DNA from 3 places in the Halomonas sp. HL-93 genome. Region 2 is predicted to be linked to each of the others. Evidence: riboswitches for the same ligand, from Rfam matches in the RefSeq annotation. Region 2 holds a riboswitch; each other region holds the start of a gene.
What was found. Region 2 has a riboswitch for thiamine pyrophosphate ahead of tenA (thiaminase II). Riboswitches for the same ligand answer to the same signal wherever they lie in the genome.
Positions count from the first base shown of each region.

Region 1: it holds a riboswitch for thiamine pyrophosphate, as region 2 does, so the genes downstream of both, GA0071314_RS13530 (sodium:solute symporter family transporter) here and tenA (thiaminase II) in region 2, are expected to answer to the same signal.
Region 3: it holds a riboswitch for thiamine pyrophosphate, as region 2 does, so the genes downstream of both, thiM (hydroxyethylthiazole kinase) here and tenA (thiaminase II) in region 2, are expected to answer to the same signal.

Region 1 covers NZ_LT593974.1:2,913,986-2,923,702, forward strand. The annotation lists gene GA0071314_RS13515 (MFS transporter) at 1-393, shown strand, start outside; gene GA0071314_RS13520 (magnesium transporter CorA family protein) at 367-1,335, opposite strand; gene GA0071314_RS13525 (diguanylate cyclase domain-containing protein) at 1,361-2,776, opposite strand; gene GA0071314_RS13530 (sodium:solute symporter family transporter) at 2,824-4,218, opposite strand; TPP riboswitch at 4,208-4,310, opposite strand; gene GA0071314_RS13535 (hypothetical protein) at 4,524-5,216, shown strand; gene GA0071314_RS13540 (CoA-acylating methylmalonate-semialdehyde dehydrogenase) at 5,291-6,790, opposite strand; gene GA0071314_RS13545 (TRAP transporter large permease) at 6,972-8,237, opposite strand; gene GA0071314_RS13550 (TRAP transporter small permease) at 8,234-8,797, opposite strand; gene GA0071314_RS13555 (TRAP transporter substrate-binding protein) at 8,847-9,717, opposite strand, start outside.
Region 2 covers NZ_LT593974.1:1,174,499-1,184,215, forward strand. The annotation lists gene GA0071314_RS05270 (NAD(P)-dependent alcohol dehydrogenase) at 1-1,052, shown strand, start outside; gene GA0071314_RS05275 (hypothetical protein) at 1,161-2,840, opposite strand; gene thiC (phosphomethylpyrimidine synthase ThiC) at 3,010-4,914, opposite strand; gene tenA (thiaminase II) at 4,946-5,629, opposite strand; TPP riboswitch at 5,720-5,878, opposite strand; gene GA0071314_RS05290 (trypsin-like peptidase domain-containing protein) at 6,105-6,935, shown strand; partial or broken gene GA0071314_RS19735 (transposase) at 7,008-7,157, shown strand; gene GA0071314_RS05295 (IS3 family transposase) at 7,124-8,128, shown strand; gene GA0071314_RS05300 (hypothetical protein) at 8,243-9,172, shown strand; gene GA0071314_RS05305 (hypothetical protein) at 9,543-9,717, shown strand, end outside.
Region 3 covers NZ_LT593974.1:3,768,285-3,778,001, reverse strand. The annotation lists gene GA0071314_RS17485 (DoxX family protein) at 1-229, opposite strand, end outside; gene GA0071314_RS17480 (LysR family transcriptional regulator) at 323-1,243, opposite strand; gene thiE (thiamine phosphate synthase) at 1,240-1,854, opposite strand; gene thiM (hydroxyethylthiazole kinase) at 1,844-2,653, opposite strand; TPP riboswitch at 2,677-2,773, opposite strand; gene GA0071314_RS17465 (hypothetical protein) at 2,820-3,164, opposite strand; gene gloA (lactoylglutathione lyase) at 3,495-4,028, shown strand; gene GA0071314_RS17455 (DUF6164 family protein) at 4,030-4,392, shown strand; gene GA0071314_RS17450 (cupin domain-containing protein) at 4,384-5,064, opposite strand; gene ampC (class C beta-lactamase) at 5,178-6,350, opposite strand; gene GA0071314_RS17440 (LysR family transcriptional regulator) at 6,495-7,370, shown strand; gene GA0071314_RS17435 (metal ABC transporter solute-binding protein, Zn/Mn family) at 7,395-8,486, opposite strand; gene GA0071314_RS17430 (metal ABC transporter permease) at 8,528-9,418, opposite strand; gene GA0071314_RS17425 (metal ABC transporter ATP-binding protein) at 9,402-9,717, opposite strand, start outside.

The DNA.
Region 1 (9,717 bases), 1.7 Mb from region 2:
CCCCTATTGCGCTGGTCTTCGCCCTGGGCGGTTCTGGTCGGCGGTTTACTGTTAGGTATGGCGACCGCCGGCGCTTTGCATGCACTATGGCTACCGCTGGGTGTCGGCGCGCTATTGTTCGGCCTAGCCGCTTCAGCGTTTTTCCCCACCTTATTTACGCTGAGCAACCATGTAATGGAGATACGCGGGCGCACTACGGGGGCCATTTTCATGGCGGCCAGTCTCGGCGCACTGATTATCCCCTCAATCACGGGCCCGCTGCTGGATCGATTTGGCGCACAGGCCTTTCCACCGCTACTAGGCGGGCTTCTTTTACTATTGAGTATTGGCCTGTTGGCGTTAGCCCTGCGCTTGCGCTGGCTAGCCTCAAAACCAGTGCTTGCGCTTGAATAGCCAGATCAGCATGCCGCCGATACCCAGCATTACCCCCCAAACAAAGAAATAGCCGTAGCGATAGCCAAGCTCCGGAATATATTCGAAATTCATGCCGTAGACACCGACAATAAACGTGAGCGGCACAAAGATGGCGGTAATCACCGTGAGCACCCGCATGGTGATATTGAGCTGGTGTGATGAAATTGAAATGTAGCCATTCACCAAGTCGCCGCAAATGTCATAGTACATTTGCGTTAGGGTATAAAGCCGCTCAAAGCGTTCTTCTACATCAGTAATCGCGTGTCGGGTTTCGCTCTCTTCGCGGGGTAGATGAGCGTAGTCGTAGGCGGTTAGCTCTTGGGTGATGCCTTTGTGATAGCTGAAGATTCGGCGCATTTTTACCAACCGCGACCGGTAGGCGATGATTTTACGCATCAGCACATCGTTACCGTTGTCGAGCAACTCGTCTTCCAGGTCGCTGAGTTCAACTTCAAATTCCAGCAGGCTGTCGATATAAAACCCGGCCGACAAGTACATCACCCTGAGCGCCACATGCTCGGGCGAATGCGCCAGCAGTGCGCGCCCTTGTTCGTTAAACAAGCGCTCAATGCTTAATGCCTCCCCTGGATGCAGGGTCAACAGGAAGCGTTCACCGATAAAAAAACACACTTGCTGGGGGACGAAGTTCAACTGGGCATCAAACGACGAGATGCCGCGATAAATGATCAGCGTGTGGTGCTCGAATTCTTCGATTTTCGGTGGATGGCGCTCTTTGTGAGCATCTTGGATGGCCATTGGATGGCATTCGAAGCCTTCTAAAAGGCGCCGCTCACTGGCTTGACTTTCACCTTGCATGTCCACCCAAATATGGCTACCCGGCGTTTGCCGCCATAGCTCGATAAGCGGTTCACCACCTTCGTGTATATCCCCCTCGGGAGTGGTTAACAGTGTACGAATCATGTCCGTCCTTGGCATTTGAATAGGGTTACGCGGGCGCGTCGGCCATGCAGACCTGTGCTTTGCCATTATGCTTGGCGTTATACATCGCCACATCAGCGCGCTTGAGCAGTTCCTGTGCCGTTTCATCTACACCGGGCTTGTAGAGCGCGACACCAATACTGGCGCTAACGTCCACCTCGACATCCGCCAGTCGAATGGGCTTTTCTATTGTTTCGACGAGCTGCCGGGCAATCCGTTCGGCCGCCTCGGACGCGACACTTTCCAGCAATACAACAAATTCATCCCCTGCCCAGCGAGCCACATAGTCGGTCTCACGCACACCCGCGGTGAGGCGCTTGGCAACCTCACGTAGCAGCCCGTCACCAGCGCTATGGCCGTGGAGGTCATTAACGGCTTTAAAACCATCCAAATCCATAAACAACACGGCAAGCGCGGTTTGCTGGCGTCGGGTACGCGCCATGGCCTCTGGCAACCGCTCATCCAGCGCGCGCCGATTGGGCAGCAGGGTTAAGACATCTTCGCGAGCCTGCTGATCGCGCAAGCGCTCCAATTGAAGGCGTTCGGTGACATCGTGCAGAAACAAGCTGCGAAGACTTTTCCCATCAATATCGAGTGCCTTGATGCGTATTTCTACCGGTAATGGGCTTCCGTCACGACAGGCGGCGTAATAGGTAACGGGCGTTTTATGATCGCCTTCAGGCACCCCGTCAGGAAAGACCAGCTGCTGAATAGGCCGCGCCAACGCTTCTTTACGCGACCAACCAAACATCGTCGCTGCGGCGCGATTCCAATCTAAAACAATATCGTTGTCATCAATACTGACGTAGGCATCATAGGCCGACTCGATCACCAGATTCAGCTCTCGAGTGCGTCGTTCAATCTGGTTTTCGAGATCAAGGTGCAGTGCTTCAAGCGAGGCCTGCGACGCCTCCCGGCGGTGCTTTTCAAATAAGAACCGTTCGCGCAGGTGGATTTCGTCGGTAACAATCGCCCCCAGGTCTTTCAAGGCGTCGAGCTGGGCTTCGCTAAGTCGTCGCGGCCGGGTATCCACGGCACACAGCGACCCTAGTGCCAGACCCTTTGACGTACGTAGCGGGATGCCCGCGTAAAAACGTACGCCATCGGCTTGCGTCACCAGCGGATTATCAGCAAAGCGCGGGTCTTCACGGGTATCTTCAACCACCAGCGGTACGGTTTCCGCAATCGTGTAAGCGCAAAATGCCACGTCGCGGGAGGTTTCACTAAGTTCTGTTCCTACCCGCGATTTAATCCATTGGCGTTTCGCGTCAATCAGCGTGACGGTCGAGGTAGGCACATTCAGTAACTGGGTAACCAGCCGCGTCACCCGATCAAACGCGGGTTCTTCCGGCGTATCCAGCAGCGCCAATTCGTAAAGGGCTGCCAGACGAGCCTCTTCATCGGGCAGAATAGGGAAGTTCATTGACTGTCACCCATGATGGTAGACGGTAGCCTACCATCATAACGTGATCAGCCATGCTTTGCCCAAGGCGCACGGTTACCGGCCACCTTTGCCCAACTGACGCTTACCAATGAGGAAGCCAATAGCGCCCCCAAAAAAGGCCCAAGCGTAGGAATGCCATTGGGGAAAGTGGCAGCTAGCAGCCCTGCTTCCAAGCTACTGGTCGTGACCCAGCCGGGTAAAACGGCGCCTAATAATCCAGCGATGCCGCCGCCGATAGCGGCGGCAGTTGTCATACGCTGCCATAGCCCCAGCAGTACCGGCACGACAATCGCGGCGCACAGTAGGTCGGCGACTAAAAACAGCCGCAGTACCGAGAGCCCTTGTAGTGCGATGATAACCACCGGCACCATCAAGGCAACGGTCAGCCAACGGGCGGTGGTTAGTGATCTGCCCTGCTGCTGATGCTGAGACACCATCAACGAGGCAATCGCATTTTGCAGCGTATCCACGCTCGATGCCACCAGCGTCACCGCTAGCACGAGAGCCAATAGTGCAAGCCAAGAGGGTGCGTTACCCAGTAAAGCAAAAAACGGCATCGGCGGATCACCCAACTCAACCCCGCTGATCGAGGCAAGCATCCCCAAGCCGCCAATCACCATCACTACGGCGATGGTCATACCGCCACCCAACCACGCACCACGACCAAGACTTTGTGAATCCTGCGCGGCCCATACCCGTTGCCAGTAACCTTGGTGAAACAGATTGGCTGCGGTGACGGCGATCACCAACGTTATCGCCACGCTCAGCGCGTCGCTTAACGGCACCTTTGGCATCGACGACATCGTGGGCATATCGGGCAGGTGTGTGTACGCCACGCTGCTGACGATGAGCAACAAAGCGACCAGCAGCCAAGCTTGCCAGCGATCGGTGGCAAGGCTTGCCCGCAGTCCTCCGAGCACGGTATAGGCAAGCGTACTCAAGGCAACGCCAAGTACCACCAGGGCGGGCGGCACATCGGAAAGCAAAGCGGTAATCGCGCCAATGGCCGTCAGCTCTGCGGCTAAAAAGCAGGCCATATAGGCCACTGAGACCAGCGAAACCCAGCGCCGCACGTTTGTACCAAAGCATGCCTGGGCGAACTCAGCGATGCTTCTGCCTTCCGGCAACGCCCGGCGAATAGCGGGTCCATAAAGGCCTAATACGATAAACGGCAGCGCCGAACCGAGGGCATAACCGGTCAGCGCCACAGGCCCCACAAACGCACCGATTTCCGGCGGCGCAAACAGAATCCACGCCCCCATGCCGGACGCGAGAAACGACAGCCCAAGAGATGCCCCGGACTGTGAATTACGTGCCGTGATATAGTCATCGACCGTGCCATCGGCCCAGCGCGCGCGCAGACCAAGCAGGATAAAACCACCGAGTGCCGCGGCTAGCACGGCTGATGTTAGGTAAGACATGTCGCACTTCCTCCGCCGGTATGATCCGGATCAGGTTCCAGGGTAAACGCTAAGCGCACTCTCAGCCCTTGGGGGCTCCCCTGGCGACAATGAGTGAAAGAATTATCTAAACGGACGCTATCCTCAACGATAAACGCGTCAGCGTAAAGCACCATGAGTATGCCATAACGCGCAGGCAAACGGCGTTTCACGTCACAAGGTCTTTCAATCTTGACAACCGCTCGCCATACTCAGTAAGTAACCCAATAACATGATAAAGACCGTGCGCCAATCGCGAAACGGTTCGCTAGAGAAGGGAAACGTTTATGCGCTACACAGAAGCCAAGGAACATACGCCGGGCAGGCTACACGAACTGTTTGCAGACCCTTACAAGGCGTTTGAAAACGATACCGACGAACGACAGCTACACCTTCACATTATGCTGTATTTGCTGTTGGCACGCCCCATGGCGCGCGGCTTGATGACGCTACGCGTCATTCATGGCTGGGAAAACGGCAGCTTCGAGCCGGAGGATTTACAGCATGTGGACTATGCCATTCATAACGTCGCCGACTTCAAACGCGTGGTAAACGACTTTCAGCAAGCCTCCAAAACTAACGCTGCATTTCCCACCGATAACGACGCCCTGCTGGCGTCCCCGCTTAGCGATGCGATCGCCAATGCTGAGGCGGATGGCCAAACATTAAACGAAGAGACGCGCACGATTCCAGCGCGCTGGCCCGCCTTCGAAGGCGGTTTAGCACTCTATACGCTGTTTAAAATGTACCACCGTTTAGTATACGGCGAGGACGAAGCGTATCGCTGCGCGCAATGCTACACACCTTACGGACTGCGCGAGATTCACGAGTTTCATCTTGAAGAGGGAGAATTTGCGCTATTGGTGCCGACTGGCAAGCACTTTATCGAAGAGCCGTCATTACTGGTTCTGCACGAAAGTCAGCTTGATCCCATTGAGCAACTGCTGGAAGAAAGCCTGCCGTTGTTTCACGATTTCTAGCCGTTGCCTGAGGTTTAAGACTCACACTGCCTCCTTCCCCTCAGCTAAAGCAGAGGGGAAGGAGGCAAGTGACGTTAGCTAAGTGAAATCGTGCTGTTAATACCGCTGGAGACATTCTCCGGTTCGAACCAGCGTGCGGTCACGGTTTTAGTTTGTGTCCAGAAGGCAATCGCCTGCTTGCCGTTCGGCCCCAGGTCACCCAACTTCGACCCACGCGAGCCGGTAAAGCTGAAATAGGCGACCGGCACGGGAATCGGCACGTTAATACCAATTTGTCCTACGTCGATATCGGTTTCAAAGCGCCGCGCGACCCAGCCGGAGTTGGTAAAGATTGAGGTACCGTTGCCGTTGGGGTTGCCGTTGATGAACGCGATGGCGTCGTCCAGGGTTTCCACGCTCACCACGCAGAGCACTGGCCCAAAGATTTCCTCGCGGTAGACGGTCATCTCTGCGGTCACGTCGGCAAACAGTGTCGGCCCTACGAAATTACCCTCCGGATAGCCGTCCACAGAACAGCCTCGACCGTCGACCATTAACTTGGCGCCTTCTTTTTCTCCTGCGGTAATTAACCGCTCGACCCGCTCTTTGGCTTGGGGAGATACCAGCGGCCCCAAATCCGCATCGCGCTGGGTACCGGGGCCAACTTTCATACTGCGGGCACCATCGACAATGTCATTCAGCCATTCGCGGGCTTCACCCACCAATACCACCACTGAGTTGGCCATACAGCGCTGCCCGGCGGCACCAAAAGCAGAGCCCAGCAGGCTATCAATCGCCTGGCTGCGGTTGGCATCAGGCATCACCACGCAATGGTTCTTAGCGCCCATCATCGCCTGCATGCGTTTACCCGCCGCGGCAGCGCGGTTGTAAAGCAGCGAGCCTACATGGGTCGAACCGATGAACGACAACGCCTTGATATCCTGGTGATCGGCAATCTGATTGGCCACCTCAGGGCCACCATGGACCACGTTTAATACGCCTGCTGGAATGCCCGCTTCATGAGCAAGCTCAACCAGGCGCATGGTCGAGCTTGGGTCCTGCTCAGAGGGCTTCAGTACAAAGGTATTGCCGGTAGCAATCGCCAGTGGGAACATAAAGCAGGGCAGCATAATCGGGAAGTTAAACGCAGTAATGCCCGCCCCGACGCCCAGCGGCTGGTGCATGGTATACACATCGACTTCGTTAGCAGCGTTTTCAGCCAACTCACCAAGCTGTAGCGACGTGATTGAGCAGGCGTGTTCAACCACCTCTAGCCCGCGCCCAACCTCGCCTTCGGCGTCCGGCAGGGTTTTGCCGTGCTCCTCGGTAATCAGCGCCGCCAGTTCGGGCGTGTGCTCGCGAATCAGCGCCTGTAGCTTGAGCATGATGCGCATGCGTTTGCCCAGCGGCACTTTACGCCATTCTTTGAACGCCGTTTTGGCGCTGGCAACTGCACGCTCGACTTCCTCGGCAGTGCAGAAAGGCACACGGGCCACGACTTCCTGGGTGGCCGGATTCACCACATCGCGCCACTCCTGGCTTTGAGAGGTGACCGGCTGACCATCGATATACATGGGGATTTCGCGAACGGACATAGCATAGCTCCTGTTATCATTGTGTTGGCAAGTTAACGTAAACGTCAATTTCACATGCCTTGAGTAAACAGAAACTATCGCGCGGCGTCAATTAGCCTTTCCACCTTGCCATGCCAATGGCCATACTGCGCGGACATCCACCTGCGTAATAGCGTGTGGCCACACCTTTCATTGCCGAAGATTAACGGTTAATTAACCCGTTGGTTAGCCACGGCAGCCACGCCAACAGCACCAGCGTTACTAATGTCGCCAGCAAAAACGGCAGCAGTGCGCGGAAGATTTTTAGTGGCGGCGCGCCAGTCATCGAAGAGGCAATAAACAGCCCCGCCCCAACGGGCGGGGTTAACAGCCCCATCACCAGCGTTAAGCAGACCACAACGCCAAATTGATAAGGGCTGATAGCGAACTGGTTTTCTGCAATGGGCATTAGAATGGGCACCACTAGAATCAACGCGGCGATACCGTCAATCACCATTCCCACCAACAGCAGTGCACCGATAACTAATAGCAAAAAGACAAACGGGTCGTGGGTTAGGGCCGCAATCCATGCAGCGGCCATCTGCGGCAGTCGTTCATAAACCACCACCCAGCCAAACACCCCCGCCGCTGCAATCAGTATAATCACCAGTCCCGCGTTAATCGCCGTACGCTTTAGCACCTGGGGCATTTGGTCAAGAGCCAGGCCGCCGTACACGAAACGCCCCATGATTAACGCCGCCAAGGAGGCCAGCGCCGCTGACTCGGTGGGGGTAGCAATCCCCCATAAAATACCGCCGATGATAATCACCGGAATCAACAGCGCGGGCAGCCCCCAAAGTGCGTCGTGTAAGGCCTGTTGGCGACTGGGCCACTGCCCTTTGGGGTATTGCTGCACAAGCCCTACCAGCGCAATCACAATAAAGAAACTCGCGCCCAGCAATAACCCAGGAAGCAATCCGGCAATAAACATCTCGGCGATGGGCACCTGGGCCATCACGCCGAACAGCACAAATAGCATTGAGGGCGGGATAATCGGCGACAGCAAACCGCCCGCCGCGGTAATCGCGGCACTGTAAGGGGTGTCGTAGCCTTCTTCCTCCATGGCGGGCACCATGGCGCGGGACATAATGGCGATTTGCGAAGCGGCAGAACCAATAATCGCCGCCATCATCATGTTGGCTACTAGGTTAATGTAAGCAAGACCGCCCCGGAAGCCGCCCACCAAGATACGCGCCAGGGCAATCAAGCGTTTGGTGAGTCCGCCTTCGTTCATCAACTCCCCTGCCAACATAAACAGCGGGATCGCCAGCAGACCGTAGCTGTCGATGGCGCTAAATAATTGCTGCGGATAGGAGTCGAACAGCACCGTGTTGCCCGACACATAGATATACACCATGGCCGTCAGCGCCAGCACCAAGGCAATCGGCACGGCGCCGAGGAGTAACAGTAAAAACACTCCAAGCGTCATAGCAATGTCTCGGCGGAAGGTTCTTCGGCAGGGTTACGCCACTGGGTAATCGACTGGGCAAGATTAGCCAATCCATGCAGGCTAAGCGACAGCGCAAACCACGGCACAATCAGCCATGCCCAGAATTTTTTCACGCCTAGCGTCGACGTATTTTCGGCATAGATGAAGTTGAACGTTTGCCCCTGAAACGCACCGATATCAAACCCCGCTTGGGCAAGCGCCAAGGGCTGGTACCAGCGCCAGCATAGCCAAACCAGCAGCACGGCAAACACCAGCACCATCACATCCACCCAGAGGCCGACCAGTTTACGCCCATTGCGCGGCAACAAGTCGCTTAATAGCGTTACCGCAACTCCCTGGCGGCGCTTAAACACCGCCCCTGCAATCAAGAAGGTCATCCAGATCATCGCATAAATGGATAACTCGCTTATCCAATAAAGCGGGTTACCCAGCACACGAAAGGCGATATTGACCAGGATTAAACACGTTACCGCCGCGGCTAGGGCGGCGGCGGCGGTCTCTTCACAGCGGGCAAGCCCCGAGGAAAGGCGTTGCAGCATGATGATTGATGACTCTTGTCGGTGATCGAGTTGTTAGCTTAGCAGCGGTTTACTCACGCAGGCGGTCGGCTTCTTCGCGCAGGGTTTCAAGCATCGGTGCTTTGGGCGCCCAGATATCTTCCCATTCAGCAATCGCGTCGGAGAAAAACTCAGCGTCCGCCTCAACAATATTGATATCCAGCTCGCGAATCTCTTCTTCCTGAGCGGCATCCTTCTCTTCAAACCCCACCAGCACATTTTCCAAGTGCTCGGCCATGGCGGTATCGATCAACTCACGATCTTCTTCGGATAGCTCCCGCCATACGCGCCCGGATACCACACCCACCATGGGGAACATCATGTGGTTGGAAATCAACAGGTTTTCGGCCTGCTCGTAGAATTTGAGAATCAGGATGGAGTCGAAGTCCATATCGATGGCATCCACCTGACCGTTGGCCAGGGCATCGTAGACTTCGAGCAGCGGCATCGGCGCCGGCGCCGCTCCGGTGGCGGTATAGAAATCACGAATTGGCTCAAACGGCGTAATCCGCAAACGCTGGCCTTCCAGATCGTCAACGCTCTCGATGGGATCGCGGCTGAGCACCTGACGCATGCCGACCATACCGTAGCCCACGCCCACCAAGCCGACACCTTCCGGCATTAGGTCAAGCAATTCCCCGGCGGTGTCTGAACGCAACAACCGAGCGGCATGATTGACATCATCGACCAGGTAAGGCGCATAAAGCGCGCCGAAATCGGGAATCCGGTTGGAGATTTCGGCGATGGTCAGAAAGGCCATGTCCAACGCGCCGCTTTGCAACTGCTGGACCATCTGCGCTTCATTACCCAACTGCTGGGCAGGAAAAACCGACACGCTATGCTCGCCGTCGGAGCGTTCATTAAGTGTTTCGGCAAAGGCTTCTGCTTCGGTCGACCACAGG
Region 2 (9,717 bases):
TTGTCGAGCCCGGCCGCATCGAGATTGATGACAAACCCATTCCTGAGATCGGCCCCAATGATGCCTTGATGCGCGTGACCACGACGACGATCTGCGGCACCGACGTGCATATCCTCAAAGGCGAGTACCCGGTGGAGCGCGGCCTGACCATCGGCCACGAGCCGGTGGGCGTTATCGAAAAGCTGGGCGCCAACGTTCAGGGCTACCAGGAAGGCCAGCGGGTGATTGCCGGGGCGATCTGCCCGAGCTTTACCTCCTATGGCTGCCAGGACGGTTGCGCCTCGCAGGATGGCGGCCACCATAGCCACGGCTACAAGCCGATGGGCGGCTGGCGCTTTGGCAATACCATCGACGGCGCACAGGCAGAATATCTGTTGGTGCCCGATGCCCAGGCCAATCTCTCGCCGGTGCCGGATGGCCTGACCGACGAACAAGTGCTGATGTGCCCAGATATTATGTCGACCGGCTTTGCCGGTGCCGAAGCCGGGGGTATCAAAATCGGTGACACGGTAGTGGTCTTCGCCCAAGGCCCGATTGGCCTTTGCGCGACGGCGGGGGCGAGGCTGCGAGGCGCAGGGATGATCATTGCGGTAGACGGCGTGGATGAACGCTTGGCTATCGCCAAGCAGATGGGCGCCGACGTAACGCTGGATTTCCGTAAGGTCGACGTAGTGGATGAAATCCTCAAGCTCACCGGTGGGCGCGGTGTCGACGTTGCCATCGAAGCCCTCGGCCTGCAGCAGACCTTCGAGTCTGCCCTGCGCGTACTAAAACCCGGCGGAACGCTATCCAGCCTCGGCGTTTACTCTGAAGACCTGACGATTCCGCTGGGTGCCTTCTGCGCGGGCCTGGGTGACCACAAGATCATTACCTCGCTGTGCCCCGGCGGCAAAGAGCGCATGCGTCGGCTGATGAGCATCATCGCCGCCGGTCGGTTGGATCTTGGCCCCATGGTCACCCACCGCTACGCGCTTGAGAACATCGTCGATGCCTATGATCTCTTCTCCCATCAGCGCGACGGCGTGCTGAAAGTAGCACTTGAGGTTTCCTGAGTATCAGGCACCGCATAAAACAACGAGGCTATTAAACGAAAAACCCGCTAACGGTCATCTGTATAACCGTCAGCGGGTTTTATTGCTGGCGGCAATAGCCGCTAGGTCTTATTCCAATTCCGCCGAAAAACTCATTTCGACCCCTGCATCATCGACTCGGAGCCAGTACTCCATATTCTTGTAGATATCAGCATACTGCCTGACGGCGTCAATATCAGACGCTGACACCTCGTCGGAAGAAACCTGCTCCATGACATCGGCCAGCGAATGATAAAACTCACTAGTCAGGTGACCATGAAGCAGTAGGTCTTGCTCTGAAGCAGGGGCTTCCAGCGCTTTCTGCAGTGAGGCCGGGTCGCTGATGTCAGCGCCCAGGGCAATGGCATTGTTAGACATAGCAGCATGCAGTGCCGGTGTTTCTGGAGGTAGCATCATGCTTTCGATTTGCTTGGCGTCTCCGCCTGGTTCAAGTTCCAGAGCCCCTAGTTCAGGCACGAAGGCGCTTGCGGTAGTCACCAGCCCCATAGGGTTCGGGGAGGCAAGGGTCAGAATACCGCTGCCGCTGGGTTCGCCATTGGTCATTGTCAGACTGTCGATGCGAGCCCTCAAACCTGATAGCGCTGAACCAATCATCATGGTGGCCGGGTTGTTCATCGCCGTGTTGATTTCGCTCCAGGCGCTGTTCAGGTCCTGCAGCTCATCACAGCTGAAGGGGTTCTGACGCACTTGCTGAGCATATTGCTGAACCGTCTGAAGCAGTAACGGTAAATTCAGGCCCATGCCGATGCTGGCCATACCGTCAGTGCTGCCGAGACCTGGAACCTGGGTCGTCAGGGCGCGCAGGTCGCTGACAATCTCTTCATCGGTTTCCAGAATGACATTCATCTCCATGCGGTCTTGGTTGTACTCACGCATGCCCATAACGAGGCCGGGGAAGCGGCTGGTGATGCGGTCAATATCAGCCTGACAGGCAGACAGATCCAATTGCTCTGCCTCAACGGCGTCCATCAATGCCTGAGTACCTGCATGGGAAGGAGAGCTGAGCTCATTAAGCAGGCGTGAAAAGTCGACCTCCCCGGCGCCATAAGGGGTAAAGTCATGGCGCTGCTCAAGTTCTGCCAGCGCGCCAGAATCTTCGAGGTTACTGTCAGGCAAATCGCTACCCAGTACCTGCGCCATCAACTCGTCACTGGCGTCCTGCGGCACGATAGATATCAGTAACTGCTGGTCAATAATGGCCAGGATCGCCTTGACCGGTGCCTCAGGTGTCAGCACCCAGTAGTCCGTGCCGTTGGTAGTGGCCGTGCTGGGAGTGATCTCTGCCTTGGTCAGGATACGCTGAAGCGTTTCGCGAAACGCTTCTTCATCCTGCAGTTGCATGCGCAACACAGGCAGGATGCCCAGCCCATAGAAGGCGACCTGGGGGCTCATCTTCAGGCCCAGGGCATGCACATCCTCCAGTGATTCAACACCTACCAGTTCTTCACCCATGGCGATTAACAGCGCCCCCAGCGCATGCTGCACTTTATCGTCTTCTAGCTCGGGCAGTGTGTCGCGCAGTTCATCCAGATCAGACTCAAGACTCGACATAGGCTGCATGCGCTGAAAGAGATCAAAGGCCTCCTGTTCAGGCATGGTGTCACTTGAGGCCATGAAGTAGGGAGAATCGGCCGGGATATAACTCAGTGTCGATGCCTCCTTGGCTGACTCTTTATCATCGCTGCAGCCGCTGAGCAGGCCTGCGCTGACCAGGGCCAGGGTAACCGCCAGGGAAAGTTGGGTTTTCATCGTGTACTCATTCCTTGAATAGTTTTGGTTTTAGATGGTTTATTGATCTAATTAATCAGCAAATGATAATAATACACTAAGTTTTCTTTATTACCTTCTCCTTAAGTAAAAAGTGACTCTCGAGATTTGTTAAGACTCAAGAGCCACATTCCATCGCTAGGCCGCTACGTTACACCTCCTGATACAGCTCGCTGCCTTTCTGACGAAACTTCTCCGCCTGCTCTTCCATGCCTTTCATCACCGCTTCCTGATCGCCGTTTAGCCCGTGTTCGTTAGCATAGTCACGCACCTCTTGGCTGATCTTCATGGAGCAGAACTTCGGCCCGCACATGGAGCAGAAGTGGGCTACCTTGGCGGAGTCCTTGGGCAGGGTCTCGTCGTGGTACTCACGGGCGGTGTCCGGGTCCAGGCCCAGGTTGAACTGGTCTTCCCAGCGGAACTCAAACCGCGCCTTGGAAAGCGCATTATCCCGCCGCTGAGCCGCCGGGTGGCCCTTGGCCAAGTCCGCTGCGTGGGCGGCAATCTTGTAGGTGATGATGCCGGTTTTAACGTCGTCTTTATTGGGCAGGCCCAGGTGCTCCTTGGGCGTCACGTAGCAGAGCATCGCACAGCCAAACCAACCGATCATCGCTGCGCCAATGCCCGAGGTAATATGGTCGTAGCCGGGGGCGATATCGGTGACCAGTGGGCCGAGGGTATAGAAGGGCGCCTCGTCGCAGTACTCCAGCTGCTTATCCATGTTCTCTTTCACCAGGTGCATGGGCACGTGGCCGGGGCCTTCGATCATCACCTGCACATCGTGCTTCCAGGCGATATGGGTCAGCTCGCCGAGGGTTTTCAGCTCCGCCATTTGCGCTTCGTCGTTGGCATCCGCCACGGAGCCGGGGCGCAGACCATCGCCCAAGGAGAACGCCACATCGTACTGCTTGCAGATCTCGCAGATGTCTTCGAAGTGGGTGTACAGGAAGCTCTCCTGGTGATGGTACAAACACCACTTGGCCATAATCGAGCCGCCGCGGCTGACTATGCCGGTGACCCGCTTGGCGGTGAGTGGCACATAGCGCAACAGTACGCCCGCGTGAATGGTGAAATAGTCCACGCCCTGTTCCGCCTGCTCAATCAGGGTGTCGCGGAACACTTCCCAGGTAAGGTCTTCGGCCACGCCTTTGACCTTTTCCAGCGCCTGATAGATGGGCACCGTGCCAATGGGCACCGGCGAGTTGCGCAAAATCCACTCGCGGGTTTCGTGGATGTTTTGCCCCGTGGAGAGATCCATGATGGTATCCGCGCCCCAGCGGATGCCCCAGGTCATCTTGTCCACCTCTTCTTCGATAGAAGAAGTCACCGCGGAGTTGCCCAGGTTGCCGTTGATCTTGACCAGGAAGTTGCGGCCAATAATCATCGGCTCGCTTTCCGGGTGGTTGATGTTATTGGGAATAATCGCCCGCCCGCGGGCTACTTCATCGCGCACAAACTCGGGTGTGATCTCTTCTGGTAGGCTGGCGCCAAAGCTCTGACCTTTATGCTGGTGGCCCAGAATGCGCTCCACTTCTTCAGACCCTAACGCCTGGCGGCGCTGGTTTTCGCGAATGGCAATAAACTCCATTTCTGGGGTGATAATGCCCTGTCGCGCGTAATAAAGCTGAGTGACGTTTTTACCCGGCTTGGCCCGCCGTGGAGTGCGGGTTAAATCAAAGCGCAGCTGGGCAAGGGTGGGGTCGTTGGCGCGGCGGTTACCGTACTCGGAGGTGGGGCCGGTGAGAAACTCGGTGTCATCGCGTTCTTCAATCCAGGCCCGGCGTAGGGCGGGTAAGCCTTTGCGTAAATCGTTGTTAGCCTCTGGGTCGGTGTAGGGGCCGGAGGTGTCGTACACCAGCAGCGGCGGGTTCTCTTCATCGATGCCGGTGGTTTTGGTCGGCGACAGTGAAATTTCCCGGAACGGCACGCGAATATCCGGCCGCGAGCCTTCCACGTAAACCTTCCTTGAGCCGGGCAGCGGCGCAATGGCGGCGGCATCGACCTGGGCGGTTTCGGCTAAAAAGTGACTGGTTCTATTGTTGACGGACTTAGTCATTACGGTCTCCATAGGTTGTTGTCGTGCTGCATCAAGCTGTCAGGTCTTGGTCTATCAGCGCTAAGCCCATCTGCCAGAAGTCGATTTCCAGGCGGGTGGCATCGCGGAAAATTTTGCTGAGTTCAGCAAAGCGGGCGGGGGGGACATCGGCTAAGCGGGTATTGAGCCATTCAAGCTCTGCGTGCATGGCGGCCTGAAACTCGTCGCCTTCGTACATGGCGATCCAGGCGTCATAGGGGTTTCGCTCGCCGCGTAAAGTAGATGGCTGGGCGTTTAGCCAGTTGGCGATCTCGCCATAGCCCACCAGGCAGGGGGCCATCGCCACGTGTAAATCCAGCAGGTCGCCACGGTTGCCGGTATCCAATACATAGCGGGTGTAGGCAAGCGTCGCCCTGGCTTCGGGAAGCGCTTCCAATTCCTGTTCGGAAATCCCCCACGCCTGGCAAAAGCCCACGTGCAGACCCAACTCGACATCCACAATGGCTTTCAAGCCTTCATGGGCCTGGCGAAGATCGGCAAGGGTAGGGCTTTTATAGGCCGCCAGCGCGTAGGCACGGGCGAAGTGAATCAAAAACAGGTAGTCCTGCTTCAGGTAGTGGCGAAACGACGCTTCAGGCAGCGTGGCGTTGCCCAACTGGCGCACAAAATCGTGCTCGATATAGGCGCGCCAATCGTTATGGCAGGCGGTGGTGAGATCAGTAAAGCGGTAGCCCATGATGCCTCCGGTAGTAATGATCCGGAAGGCAGGCGGGCGAGATCGAGGAAATGGCGCGGAAGGTGGCGTGCGATCGTAAGAGAGAGCTAGCCATGGCCATCGCTTGATCCCTACGCCGGTACCCGTGCTGCTCGTTATGTTAAGCAGCACATTAGCCGGATCAGGTTCAGCGGGACCAGCGCTCGGCAGCAAAAAATGCTCGCCCTGCGCCATCTCAGCCGGATATCACCGGCACCCCGTCAAGCTGTTCGTTGGTGGAGTGTAGGAGGCGGGTGGGGGAGATGCAAGGGGAGGGAGATGGAGAATCGTTCGGGATACGAATTTTAGGTATACTGCCAAAATTGGCTTTGCTAACAGAAGAATCAATGGGGTAGAGTCGAATTAGGTGGCTGCAAAATCTTAATCAAGGCACCGTCGCGTTCATTAAGGTTTTGCTGCGGGGCGTAGAATCACTGTTAGCTGTACAAGGATGACGATGAGCACATCTACTAAATTAGATAATCCCGAGATTGCGGGGGAAATAAATACAAATTCAATGCGAGTTTTATATATCGAAATGTACTTCGATAATGCAAAACTCTCTTCCGGTACAGCATTCTTTATCAACTCTAAAAAAGGCCCTGTTTTCATAACCAACAGGCACAACATAACTGGGAGACACCAAGAAACAGGAGAGCCTCTTAATAAAAATCTTGGCATTCCCAATAATATTCGATTTCAGATAATTGGCTCTCATGAACCTGTTTGGTATGCATTTGATTTGTATGCTGACAATGAAATGGAGTGCCCTGTATGGGTAGAGCATCCGGAATTTGGAGCTTCAGTTGATGTGGTTGCAGTACCTATATCCGAAATAAGTAATGCCATTCATCACTTCGTTGAAACTAAAGAAGATTGGCATAAGTGGCGCATAGCGGATCAAGTTCATGTATTGGGTTTTCCATTTGGTATGAATGAAAATTTTGCCATTTGGTCAACTGGTTACATTGCCTCAGAACCAGATACAAATTATAAAAAACTCCCTAGTTTCCTAATTGACTGCCGGGCTCGGCCTGGGCAATCTGGATCTTTGGTCATCGCCAGATTTAAAGTAGGCGATATAGTTGATCACAAAGGAAAGCAGTATCAGGCAAAAAAAGAAATGGTACATTTTTTAGGAATATATAGTGGTAGAATCAATTCTGAGTCTGATTTAGGTATCGTCTGGAAAATGGAAATATTGAGAGACTTTCTTGCTGAAATTGAATCGAGAGATGATCTTATTCAAATTAATTGCGCATATAATCGGCTTCGTAATGAGTCTTGAGCAAGCGACATCACCCCCTGATTGAGTAGCGCTACACTTTAGAGTCCGATCCTATGGGTAAGGAGATTGGACATGAAGAAGCGTTTCAGCGAAGAACAGATCATTGGTTTCCTGGGCGAAGCCGAAGCGGGGCTGCCCATCAAAGAGCTATGCCGTCGGCACGGTTTCTCAGAAGCCAGTTACTATCTATGGCGGAGCAAGTTTGGCGGCATGAGCGTCCCCGATGCCAAGCGACTCAAAGAACTCGAAGCCGAAAATGGACGCTTGAAAAAGCTGCTCGCAGAGTCGCTACTGGAAATGGAGGTCACTCGCGAGGCGCTGAGAAAAAAGTGGTGAGCGCCCCGGCACGCCGAGACGTGGTGCGCTTTATGGTGTCACGTGGCCTGAGTGAGCGCAGAGCGCTCCGTGTCATTCGTATGAGTGCCAGTGCATTGCGCTACCAGCCGGCCCCTGACCGCAATGAGACATTGCGTGAACGCATTGTTGCCTTGGCACACCGGCATCGCCGCTATGGCGCTGGCATGATCTACCTGAAGCTGCGTCAGGCCGGAGAACCGGTCAATCACAAGCGTGTTGAGCGTCTGTATGCGGAAGCTCGCTTGCAGGTGAAGCGTCGCAAGCGCAAGAAGGTTCCCATGTCTGAGCGAAAGCCACTTGGTCGCCCTGGGGCTGCCAATCAGGTCTGGTCAATGGATTTTGTGTTTGACCGGACGGCAGACGGACGAGTGATAAAGAGCCTCACGGTTGTCGATGACGCCACCCATGAAGCCGTGGCGATCGTGCCTGAACGTGCCATTAGCGGACTGTTTTTAACACGTATTCTGGATCACCTGGCCCTACAACGTGGCCTACCGAGCGCCATTCGTACGGATAATGGAAAGGAGTTCTGTGGGCGCGCCATGCTGTCATGGGCGCATCTACGTGGCGTTGCCCTGTTTTTAATCGAACCTGGAAAACCCAACCAAAACGCCTACATCGAATCGTTCAATGGGCGCTTTCGAGATGAATGCCTAAATGAGCATTGGTTCACCAGCCTTCAACACGCCCAGGCTGTCATCGAGGCATGGCGGCGGGAGTACAACGAAGAAAGACCGAAGAAGAGTCTTGGAGGGCTGACACCGTCAGCCTATGCCGAGCAACTGGTGGTAAAACACGATAAAGTTATTTCTGACTCTAAACCCGGGTGCTACTGAAGATGGGGTGACGTCGCAAGCTCCACAGCTATCAAAGGGCTCAAGCCAACCAGTTTTCCGCTCCGCTCCAAGCCGGCGGCTGAGCCCAGGCGTCCGGTAGATTGGTAGACAAATATGACGGTTATCGAAATATTTGGTGTAGTAAGCGGGGGAGCATCCATTATTGGCCTCGTATACGCGCTCTATTACGCCAAGCAGAATCGAAGACAGAAGATACTGGCCTATCACCGCTCAGGGTCAATTCCTCTCGCTAGCGTAAAGACTCCGGAGAAAGGGTATGACATTTATGTCGTCTTTAAACCCACAGATCAACCTGAGCAGCGTTTAAAGGGCGTCCACGTTAGTTTCGTTCGTTTTGCAAACTTTGGAACGGAACCGATTCGTCGAAACGATATTGCTTCCGCAAATCCTCTGCAGATCGCGGTGGACAATGTCCGAATACTGGATATCAGTTTGACCGCTGTCAGTAGGGAGGTCTGCCAAGTCGAACTTAAGCAAGACCCGGATGACGGTAGCAAGACGCTCATTGATTTCGATTTTCTTGACTACGAGGATGGCGCACTTCTAAAAATATTGACGGAAGATCGACCTAAGTCGGTCAGACTTGAAGGAGACATTATTGGGATGCCAAGGGGTATTAAAACGACTAAAGAGCTGGGCAATAAGCCCTTCCTTGGTAGGCTCGGCGTTGGGCTTTCTATTCTACTTTTTCTGTCTTCATTCGCCGGTTCTGCATGGCTCTTTCATTGGGCCGTCGGCTCATGGTCGCAGGCATGGGTTCTAATATTGCCCATTGTTGCTCTCATTCTTCCTGGCGCTATCATCGGCATGGTGGCCTCTACCGTTTGGCCTGATGCTACCCCGAAGTTCTCCGACAGTTTGCAAACACCTTCGTGGTTCGGTAGGTCTATACATATGCGCCACATTGAATACCTAGATCATGAGCACTTGGTCTTCTATGGTGGCCAAATTGATGATTATAGTGAAACAAAACCGAACAATAGCGTGCAGCCGACGCCAAAGACCGGCGCGGCTGACGCTTGACGTTGAGCCTGTAGAAAAACCCCGCTGACGGCTATGTTTTGGCAGGATCGAGAAAACAGACGAGGAGTGGTCAGCATGCCGCGCTTCAAGGCTTATAACTGCGATCAGAACGCCATGGTGGTGATCAACTTACCTGATTGAACACCCTCCTCACCAGGGATGGAACAATGCGACCACTTCATCCTCAACTGTCATCGATACCGGCGTGACGATGGAAAATCCGGCTTGTACCAGCAAGAGGCCTTTCAGAAGCATGAACGCTGCCACGCGCTTCCCGCTACAGAGCATGCGTTTCGGGATAGAGTCTCAGTGGCCTTTACAGGCTTTCAAGGAGCGATTATTCATGGTTGTACGCGTTACTCTAAAGTAGGTGTTTATTTTTCCAGGAGGCACCATGCTCTTTCCCAAACGCGGTGCAAATCTCGCTGTCACTCTGTTAGCAAGTTTGCTGGCCATCACCTTGATCACCGGCTGCTCGAACCCGTCCTCGGGCACAGAGGAAGAGGCGGCGCAATCGTCGTCGACCTCGCCGTCAGCCGAGGCGC
Region 3 (9,717 bases), 1.6 Mb from region 2:
TCACCCAGCGGGTATACACGCCGAGCACCAGGGCGATGCCGCCGCCCACTTCCGCAGCGATGGTCAAATAGGCCATGAAACCGGGTAAACCCAGCGACTCGAAGTAGGCAACGGTGCCGGGTAGGGTGAATACAAAGACTTTCATCAGGCCGTGGGCCAGGGCCATCACGCCCAGGCTGATGCGCAGCAGGGCAGTGGTGTGAAGGGGTAGGGTAGACGAAGGGGTCATGGCGGTCTCTCTCGTGGTAGTAGGCATCACGCGGGATGCGATGGCACCACTATACGACCGCGCGAGGGGTTGATAATCCCTTGGCCAGGCACTTCACTGTTGCGCAACAGGCGACAATCCCATTTCCGTTTCCCACGACGGTGGGTCGCCCCAGGCGTCCGCCAGTACCTCGATGAAATGCGCCACCTTGGCGGGTAGGTGGCGCCTGGCGGGATACAGGGCGTGAATCTCCAGCAGCGTCGGTGGCGCCTCCAGGAAAATCGGCACCAACCGCCCGTTGGCGATGCTCTCGGGCAGCAGAAAGCTGGGCTGCTGGGCAATGCCCAGGCCTGCCTCGGCGGCCTGGGTCAGCATATCGCCGTTGTTGCTCTCGAGCGGCCCCGAGACGGCCAGCGTTTGTTTGCCGACGTACCAGTGGCCGCTGTTCTGGCCGCTGCGATAACGCAGGCAGCGATGTTGCGAGAGATCTTCAATGCGCGTAGGCGTGCCGTGCTGCGCCAGATACTCAGGTGAGGCGCAAAACACCAGCTGACAGCGGGTAAGGCGCTTTGCAATCAGGCTGGAGTCGGGCAGGCTGCCAATCCGGATGGCCAGATCGTAGCCTTCCTCCAGCAGGTCTACCCGGCGATCGTTCAGATCCAGGCGGACGTCGAGGCCGGGGTGCGCCTGCATGAACCGGGCGACCTGTGGCGCGAGGTAGCGGGTGCCGAAGCTCATGGGGCCGTTGATGCGCAGCCACCCGCTGACGGTACAGGTGCCGCTGCTCACTTCAGCGGCGGCTTCTTCCAGAGCAAGCAGGATACCCTGCGCCCGGGCCAGGTAACGCTCGCCGGCCTCGGTAAGGTGCAGCCGCCGCGTGGTGCGCTGAATCAATCGGGCGCCCAGCGCTTCTTCCAGTGCCATGACCTGTCGAGATACCCGCGTTCGTGAGAGATCAAGCGCTTCAGCGGCGCGGGTGTAGCTACCCAGCTCAGCGACTTTGACGAAAGCCTTGATGTCATCTAGATGGTTCATTGTTCGCTAAACGCCAGCGCCGCCTGGCGCGGATCAGGCTGACCGCAGATCGCCGAGATGACCGCCAGCCCATGGGCACCGGCGCGCCGCACGGCGCTTGAGTGGCTGGCATTGAGCCCGCCGATGGCCACGCTGGGTAGCGGGCAGGCATTGACCAGGGAGGCAAGGCCGCCAAAGCCGATGGGCTGGGCGTGGTCCTGTTTGCTAGGCGTGGCAAACACCGGCCCGATGCCCACGTAATCAAGCAGGTCGGTGGGTACTGCCTGAAGCTGCTCCACGGTATTGATCGAAAGTCCCAGTATGGCATCCGGCCCCATTGCCAGGCGTGCCTGGTGCACGGCCGTATCGCTTTGCCCGACGTGCAGCCCATCCGCCTGGCTTGCCAGCGCCACCTTGAGGCGGTCATTAATAATCAGTGGCACCCCGCTGCCCGCCAGCACGGCTTTCAAGCGCCGTGCCTGGTCGATCATGTCGGCGTCACTGGCATGCTTATCGCGTAGTTGTACAATGCTAACGCCGCCGCTGACGGCTTCGCGGACGGTGTTCTCAAGCCCATGGCGCTGACACAGCGTTGCATCGGTGACCAAATAGAGCGACAGATCAAGCGGCATGCGACACCTCCCGCTGGGCGAACTGGCTGAGTTCGTCCGGGGTGAGTTGGTACAGTGCATCCAAGAAGGCAACGTAAAAACTTCCCGGCCCCTTAGTTATAGCCCCTGCGCGTTGACCGGCCAGGGCAAAGCACGCCATTGCTGCACTGCTGGCGTCCAGCGGCGCGTTGGGGGTTGCTGCGACAAACGCCGCCACCAAGGCGCTAAGCCCACAGCCTAGCGTTGTAACTCGGGGCATCATTGGGTGGCCGCCGTTGATGATGTAGCACTTGTCGCCATCGGTAATCACGTCCCGCTCCCCGGTCATGGCGACCACACAGCGATACTGCTCGGCTAGAGCCATGGCGGCTGCCAGGGCATCCTCGGTAGCGGCGGTCGCATCGACGCCGCGGCCCTGGTGGTTTAATCCATTGAGCGCAAGTATTTCGGAGGCATTGGCGCGAATAACGCTGGGTTGGTGGTTCAATAGTGCTGTGCAGACGGTCTGGCGATAGCCGGTGGCACCAACGGCCACTGGGTCCAGAATCCAAGGGATGCTACAGGCATTCGCGGTCTTTGCGGCGATAAGCATGGCATCGGCCCAAGGAGCTGAAAGGGTTCCGATATTAATCGAGAGCGCACCAGCTAGCTGGGTAAACTCTGCCACCTCTTCTTGGGCATGTAGCATGGCGGGGGAGGCGCCAGCGGCAAGCAACACATTGGCGCTGCTGTTCATCGCCACATAGTTGGTAATGCAATGGACTAGCGGAGTGCTAGCATGAAGTTTTGCGAGGGAGTCACCAAGTGGGGGTAGCGTCATAGCATCCTCCCGACGGGGGAGGTGGCAAGCGCGCCACGACTCCCTACGCCGGTATTAGCCGGTTCAGGTTATGAGGGTGCGTCTCAGCCCGTTGTGTCACGAGCGCCCCTGTCGTGTTGATACTATCTTCGGGTTGAGCCGGTCTGTAAAGCCCTGGCAGCGACATCTAGCGAAACGAGATGCGTGTTCCGTAGGTGAGCATTTCATCAGGTGTCATGGCTTTTCCCTCAACGCCAATCATTTCGTCGCCGCATTGATCAGCAAACGTCAGGATGCCGTGGGTTAAGCCTAATTCACCCAGTGTATCGCGGATTTCACCAGTGCCCAGGAAAGTGCTGACGTGTCCTTCGGCATTGGATAAATCGGAGACACCGTTGGCATGGTGAAAACGGACTTTATAGATACCGTCCATGGATTCCACTTCCACAATTGGCGAAAAACCGTTGCGGAGCGCTTGGGAAAGCTGCTTCAACGTGATGTGATCGCCAAGGGTCATATCAATCGAGGTCATTACCGGCTCCTGATGGACGCGCTCAGTTAGACATTACCTAGCGTCTTGTATAACGACATAATTAAAGCGTAGGACGTTTGCATAGGATTTCCACAACAAGACGCGTTGGAAGCCGGTTTTGGGGGCGTGGTAGCACGGGGTGGGCGGTGCACTCAGTACATTGAGCTCACGGGGCATAAGGCCTCTTGTCCAGGGTTGGTAATTTGTCAGATTGCCCTCATGATGAAGCGATAGATACTGAAATTGGGCAGTCATAAGGGTAAATAGAGACATTGTGCAGAGTCTCTGCAGGCTTATACAAAGTAACCGATACGTCAAAGGAGATAGCGCATGCCGTTTCAAGGTGAACAGCATCCAGGAGTGATACCTGCCCCTAGGCAGACCCAAGGCTTCCGCCTGAACCACACCATGTTGCGGGTCAAGGACCCCGAGCAGGCGCTGTCGTTTTATTCCCGGGTGTTTGGCATGCAGGTGATGCGTCGGCTCGATTTCGAGGAAATGCAGTTCTCGCTTTACTTCCTTGCGAACCTCGAAGGCGGCGAAGACGTACCAGAAGAGACCGAGGCGCGCACCGCCTGGACGTTTAGCCAGAAGGGTCTTCTAGAGCTGACCCACAACTGGGGAACAGAAAACCAGGACGACTTTGCCTACCACGATGGCAACGCCGAACCGCAAGGCTTTGGTCATATTTGCTTTAGCGTACCCGATTTAGTCGCCGCACAGGCATGGTTCGACGAGCACGACGTGACGTTTGTCAAACGGGCCGATCAGGGCAAAATGAAGGATGTGATTTTCGTCAAAGACCCGGATGGCTACTGGATCGAAGTGATCCAAGCGGACCTGATGGCCGGTAAGGGCGAATAGTATGGCACATCTGCTTTTCCGCCTGCGCCACGTAACCGACGAAGAGGCAATGGAAGTGCGTCAGTTACTCGATGCCCACGGCATGGACATCTACGAGACGCAGGCGGGCTTCTTTCGGCTGGGTGTCGATGCGATTTGGCTGCGTGATAAACGCCAGCTTGAGGATGCCCAGGCGCTGCTGGCCGAGTACCAAACCGAGCGCCAGACGCGCGCCAGGCAGGAACATCATGACGCGCTAGCGCGCGGCGATGCGCCAACTCTATGGCAGCGCTTCACTGCCCACCCCGTGCAAGTCACGCTGGTGGGCGTGGCCATCGTTATACTGATTGCGCTAACGCTGCTGCCCTTTCTCGCTTTAGGCTGATTCGGCCTGAGCGGGCGGCAAGTGACCGCGTTTGAGATATAGCTGCACCCCGTCGGTTCCGGCAGTGAGTGTCAGTGCCATGCCGCTGGGATAACGGCACCAGCTACCCGCTGTGTATTCACCGTCGCCGTCGCTCAACGTACCTTCCAGAACGAAAAACTCCAACCCACCGGTTAGCACCGGATAGCTGATGGCTTGCTCTGCCTCCCAGTGCTCCAGGCTGACGCGTTCTTGTTTAAACGTGTGCAACATTTTATAGGCGATGCCCGGTCGGCGGTCGGGCTGCCAGGGCAAGCGATGGGCGGGCACCGCCAGTTGTAACTCATCGTTAGGGTCAAACTGATGGAGCTTGACCAGAATCAGCGCGCCTTCATCGCCAATCTGCGGCGTATGGCCCGTACCGATAGGGTTGCGCAGATAGCTACCGGCGGCGTAGCGGCCATGCTCGTCGGCAAAGACGCCCTCCAGCACTAAAATCTCTTCACCGCCACCGTGGATATGGCGGTCAAACTGGCTGTTGGGGGCGTAGCGAACAAGGCTCGTGGCGCGCGCCACTTCATCGCCAATACGGTCAAGCATCATCCGTTCGACGCCAGCGCTGGGCGAGGCCACCCAGCGGTAATCTTCCGGTGTCACACAGGCAAAGCGGGTAAAGTCGGCGTTTAAACGCATGGGGCTGACTCTTGCAGGCAATGGAAGTGGTGCTAGTCTCCTTATCGCTGCGCAAAAATGCAACTTTCGCATATTCCGCCCCTTTGCTCAGCGCCATTGCTCAGCGCCATTGCTCAGGGCTCGTCGGTTAGCGCGGTAAAGATATGGTGCGCTGCCTCGATGCGCGCCTGATTGGGGTAGTTGCGGTTTGCCAGCATCACAATACCGATCTGCTCGCTGGGCACAAAGGCCACGTAGCCGCCAAAGCCATTGGTCGATCCGGTCTTGTTGTAGAGTGCCTCTTGCCTGGGGGGCAGCGGTGGGCTTAGGCGGTTGACTGGGTTGGCTTCGAGTATCATCTCAAGCGAATTGCCTTGTTCAAGCGCATCAAGTGCGACCGGATAGGCGTAGCTTTCCCAGCCCAACCCTTGGGTCATATCACCGACCTCAAGGTAACCGGTCCGCGTGGTTTCCATGGCTTGGCTCAGTGATTCATCAAGCTCTGCGCTGTCCATATTGGCTTCCACAAACGTCAGCACGTCTGCCGCTGTTGATTTCAACCCGTAGGCTTGGGCATCCAACACGCCTGGATTCACCCTGATCGGTTCATCCTCTTTCGAATAACCGTAGGCATAGCTCGCCATCTGATCGTCAGGAACCTGGTAATAGCTATGATCAAGGCCCAGCGGAGTCAATATCCGCTCTTCCATCAGCGTATTAAATGGCTTGCCCAGGCTTTGCGCGGCGAGATAACCGAAAAGCCCTATGCTCGGGTTGGAATAGAGCCGGTGGCTGCCAGGTGCGGATTTCGGCTGCCATTGGCGATAGTAGTCGACCATCGACTCTTCACTTTGTACCTCTTCCGGAAATTGCAGGGGGAGTTCGCCCGCCGTGTAAGTACCCAGTTCCAGCAGCGTAATATCATCAAAGGCGCTGCCTTCAAGGGTGGGCAGGTGGCGGCTGGCCGGGTCAGAAAGCGAAAGGGCGTCACTGGACTGCGCGTGGGCCGCCAGCGTCGCGGTGAATATCTTGCTGACGGAGCCAAGCTCGAACAGCGTCTCTTCGGTCACCGGTGTCTGTGCTTCCAGGTCGGCGACACCATAATTAAAATAATGCTGTTGGCCATCAATGCTAAGCGCAACGGTCATCCCTGGGATATCATGTTCAGCCATCAGGGATTCGATAGTGCTGTTGACTAGCGCCTCCACGTCTTCACTATGGGGCGCGGCTAACGCCCACCCTGGGCAGCTTAAAAGGAGCGATCCTGTCATGATAACCCGCGTTTTTGCTGCTAATATCTTACCCATACTGAAACCTTGTTCCGTGAGTGAAGTAAAGAATGCGCTGTCGCTCGCCCCGCGAAGGCGTGGCAAAGCGTTAATTTACGACCTGCGGGGTGAGCTAACAAACAGTTATATTTTGTACGAGCCATTAGAAAAATTGGGGGCTGCGTGGCGCGTTCTTACTTGCCGCTGAAGGCTTTACGCGCCTTTGAGGCGTCGGCGAGGCATCTGAGTTTTACGCGCGCAGCAGACGAGCTGTGCGTGACCCAGGCCGCGGTTAGCCATCAGGTTAAGCTCCTCGAAGCCCAACTGAAGGTGCCACTGTTCAAACGGTTGCCCCGAGGCTTAATGCTCACCCAAGAGGGCGAGCGACTTTTGCCGGTGCTCAAGAGTTCGTTCGACCAGATTACCCACACGCTAGACCGGGTGGGGGAGAGCAGTTATCGGGACGTATTAAACGTTGGCGTGGTGGGAACCTTTGCGGTTGGCTGGCTGCTACCCAGGCTGGATGATTTTCAGCAACAGTATCCGTTTGTCGACTTGCGCCTTTCTACCCACAATAACCGGGCAGATATTGCAGCCGAAGGGCTCGACTTCGCAATCCGTTATGGGACAGGTGCCTGGCACGGCATTGCAGCGCAGCCCCTGATGCCGGTATCGCTATCGGTCATGTGTATCCCTACTATTGCTGCCCGCCTCGAAACGCCTGTCGATCTATTGGGCGAGACGTGGTTGCGTTCCTATCGCGCCGACGAGTGGGCAGAGTGGTTAGCGGCCGCAGGGCTGCCAAACAGCTATCCAATGACCAAGAGTATTGTGTTTGACTCTTCCATCGCCATGGTAGAAGCGGCATTACAAGGGGCAGGAGTGGCGCTGGCGCCAACATCGATGTTTACCCGTCAACTAAGCAGTGGCGCCCTGGTACAGCCTTTCGACGCCACTGTCCGCCTGGGAGGCTATTGGCTGACGCGGTTGCAAACACGCCCGGAAACCCGCGCAATGGCGTCTTTCCGAGCGTGGCTGCTAAAGGCGAGCAATGCCTGAGCCGCGTTGATTGCCCCGGCCCGGCTAGTGGCTATGCTCGCTGTGGTCGTGGTCGTGGTCGTGGTCGTGGTCGTGGTCGTGGTCGTGGTCGTGGTCGTGGTCGTGGTCGTCATGCTCGTGATCGTCATGACCCGGTTCAGCCAGCGCATCGTGAAGCGTTTCGGCATTGTGGCGCATCATGCCTAAGTAAGTACTTGCTTCGCCTTCGCTGCTTAGTGCATCCGCATACAGCGTGCCTGCTACGCTAAGTCCGGTTTCTTCCGCCAGTTGATCCAGCACCGACTGATTGGTCATGTTTTCATGGAACAGGGCTTCGACGTTTTCTTCTTCAATGACGTCGATCAACTCAGCCATGCTGGCACCGCTTGGATCGGCTTCGGTCGAGAGCCCTACCGGAGAGAGAAAACGCACGCCGTAGGCATCGGCAAAATAACCAAACGAGTCGTGGCCGGTGATCACACTGGTAGACGCCGGAATCTCTTCAATCAGCGCACGGATCTCGTCGTCGGCTTTCTCTATCTCGGCCAGATAGCGCTCGGCGTTTTCCTCATAGGTCTCGCGGTTGTCGCCATCGGCTTCAATCAATCCATCGCGGATGTTCTCGACGTAGGTTTCGGCGCGGGCCAAGTCCTGCCACGCATGTGGATCGTCATCGCCGTGAACGTGTTCGTCCTCGTGGCTGTGATCGTCATGCCCATGATCGTGATCATGGTCGTCGTGAGCGTGATCGTCATCACCGTGGTCGTGATCGCTATGCTCATCTTGGCTGGAGCGAGCCAGTGGCTCAATGCCCTCAGTCGCCGTCACTAATGCCCCGGTGTAATCGCTGGAGTCGATCAGGCGCTCCATCCAGCCCTCAAACAGCAGCCCGTTGAACACCACCAGGTCCGCATCGGCTAGCGCCCGCGCGTCGCCAGGGCTTGGGGTATAGACGTGGGCATCGCCGTCAGGGCCGACCAGCGAGCTCACTTCGACGTGCTCACCGCCCACCTGTTCGACCATATCGGCCAGAATCGAAAAACTGGTGACTACCTGTACGCGTTCGGATGCCATGGCGGCGGGTAACGCCAGCAGGGCTGATACGCCAACCAGCCAGCGAGAGGGGTGCAATCTCATTTAAGCGCTCCTAAAAGGGTCAATCGGGCCATGCCCGAGGATTAATGGCTCGGCTCTGCAGACAGCGGTGCGGTTTTGCGCCGCCATCTGGCTGCCAAACTGTGATAACGGCCGAATAAGGCAGAGAGCAGATAGCCACTACCGGCCAATAGAATAATGCTGGGGCCTGACGGAATATCGAGGTGGAACGACAGCAGTAATCCCCCGGTGCTGGCAATCATCGCAAACGCCACGGCAATACCGATCAGGCCTTCCAGCCGCTTACTCCAGAAGCGCGCCGATGTAGCGGGCAGCATCATCAAACCCACCGCCATCAACGTGCCCAGGGTTTGAAACCCAGCGGTGAGATTGAGCACCAGCAGGCCCAAAAACACGCTGTGTACCCAGCCGCTGCGGCGGCTCTGGCCGCGCAAAAACAACGGGTCCAGGCATTCCACTACCATTGCACGGAAAATCACCGCCAGGGTTAGCACGATCAGCGTGCTGATCCCGGCGATAAGCAGCAGCGCGGTGGAGTTGATCGCCAAAATGGAGCCAAACAGCACGTGGGTAAGATCCACGCTGCTGCCGCCAAGCGAAATCAGCATCACGCCTGCGGCCAACGAAATAATAAAAAAGCTGGCCATGGCGGCATCTTCGCGTTGGCCGCCCATTTTGGACACCGCCCCGGCAAGCAATGCCACCATCACCCCGAACAGCACCCCGCCGATACTCATAATCGGCAGTGAAAACCCGGCCAGCAGGAAGCCAAGCGCCACCCCGGGCAGAATCGCATGGGCCATGGCGTCGCCAATCAGGCTCATGCCGCGCAGCACCAGAAACACCCCAAGCGTGGGCGCCGCCAGCGAAAGCGCCAGGCCGCCGACCACCGCGCGACGCATAAAGCCGTAATCGAAAGGCGCGATAAACCAGGCATCAAGCAGTGCCAGCATGACGGCCTCCTAGCGTAAACGGCACCACTTCCGCCGGCGCGTGTTGGTGGCTAAGCGCGCTAGGCGAGACCCAGCGGCCATGCCCGCCGTTAAGCATCAGTACTTCATCGGCCAGTCGGCGCAGATGGTCCATGTCGTGGAGCACCAAAATAAGCGTTGCCCCGTCGTCGGCCATCTGGCGCAAAATGCGGATCAAAATATCCACCGTCTCGCTATCCACGTTGGCAAACGGCTCGTCGAGCAGTAGCAGCTCGGCTTCCTGCATCAGCGTGCGGCCGATCAGGGCGCGCTGGCGCTGG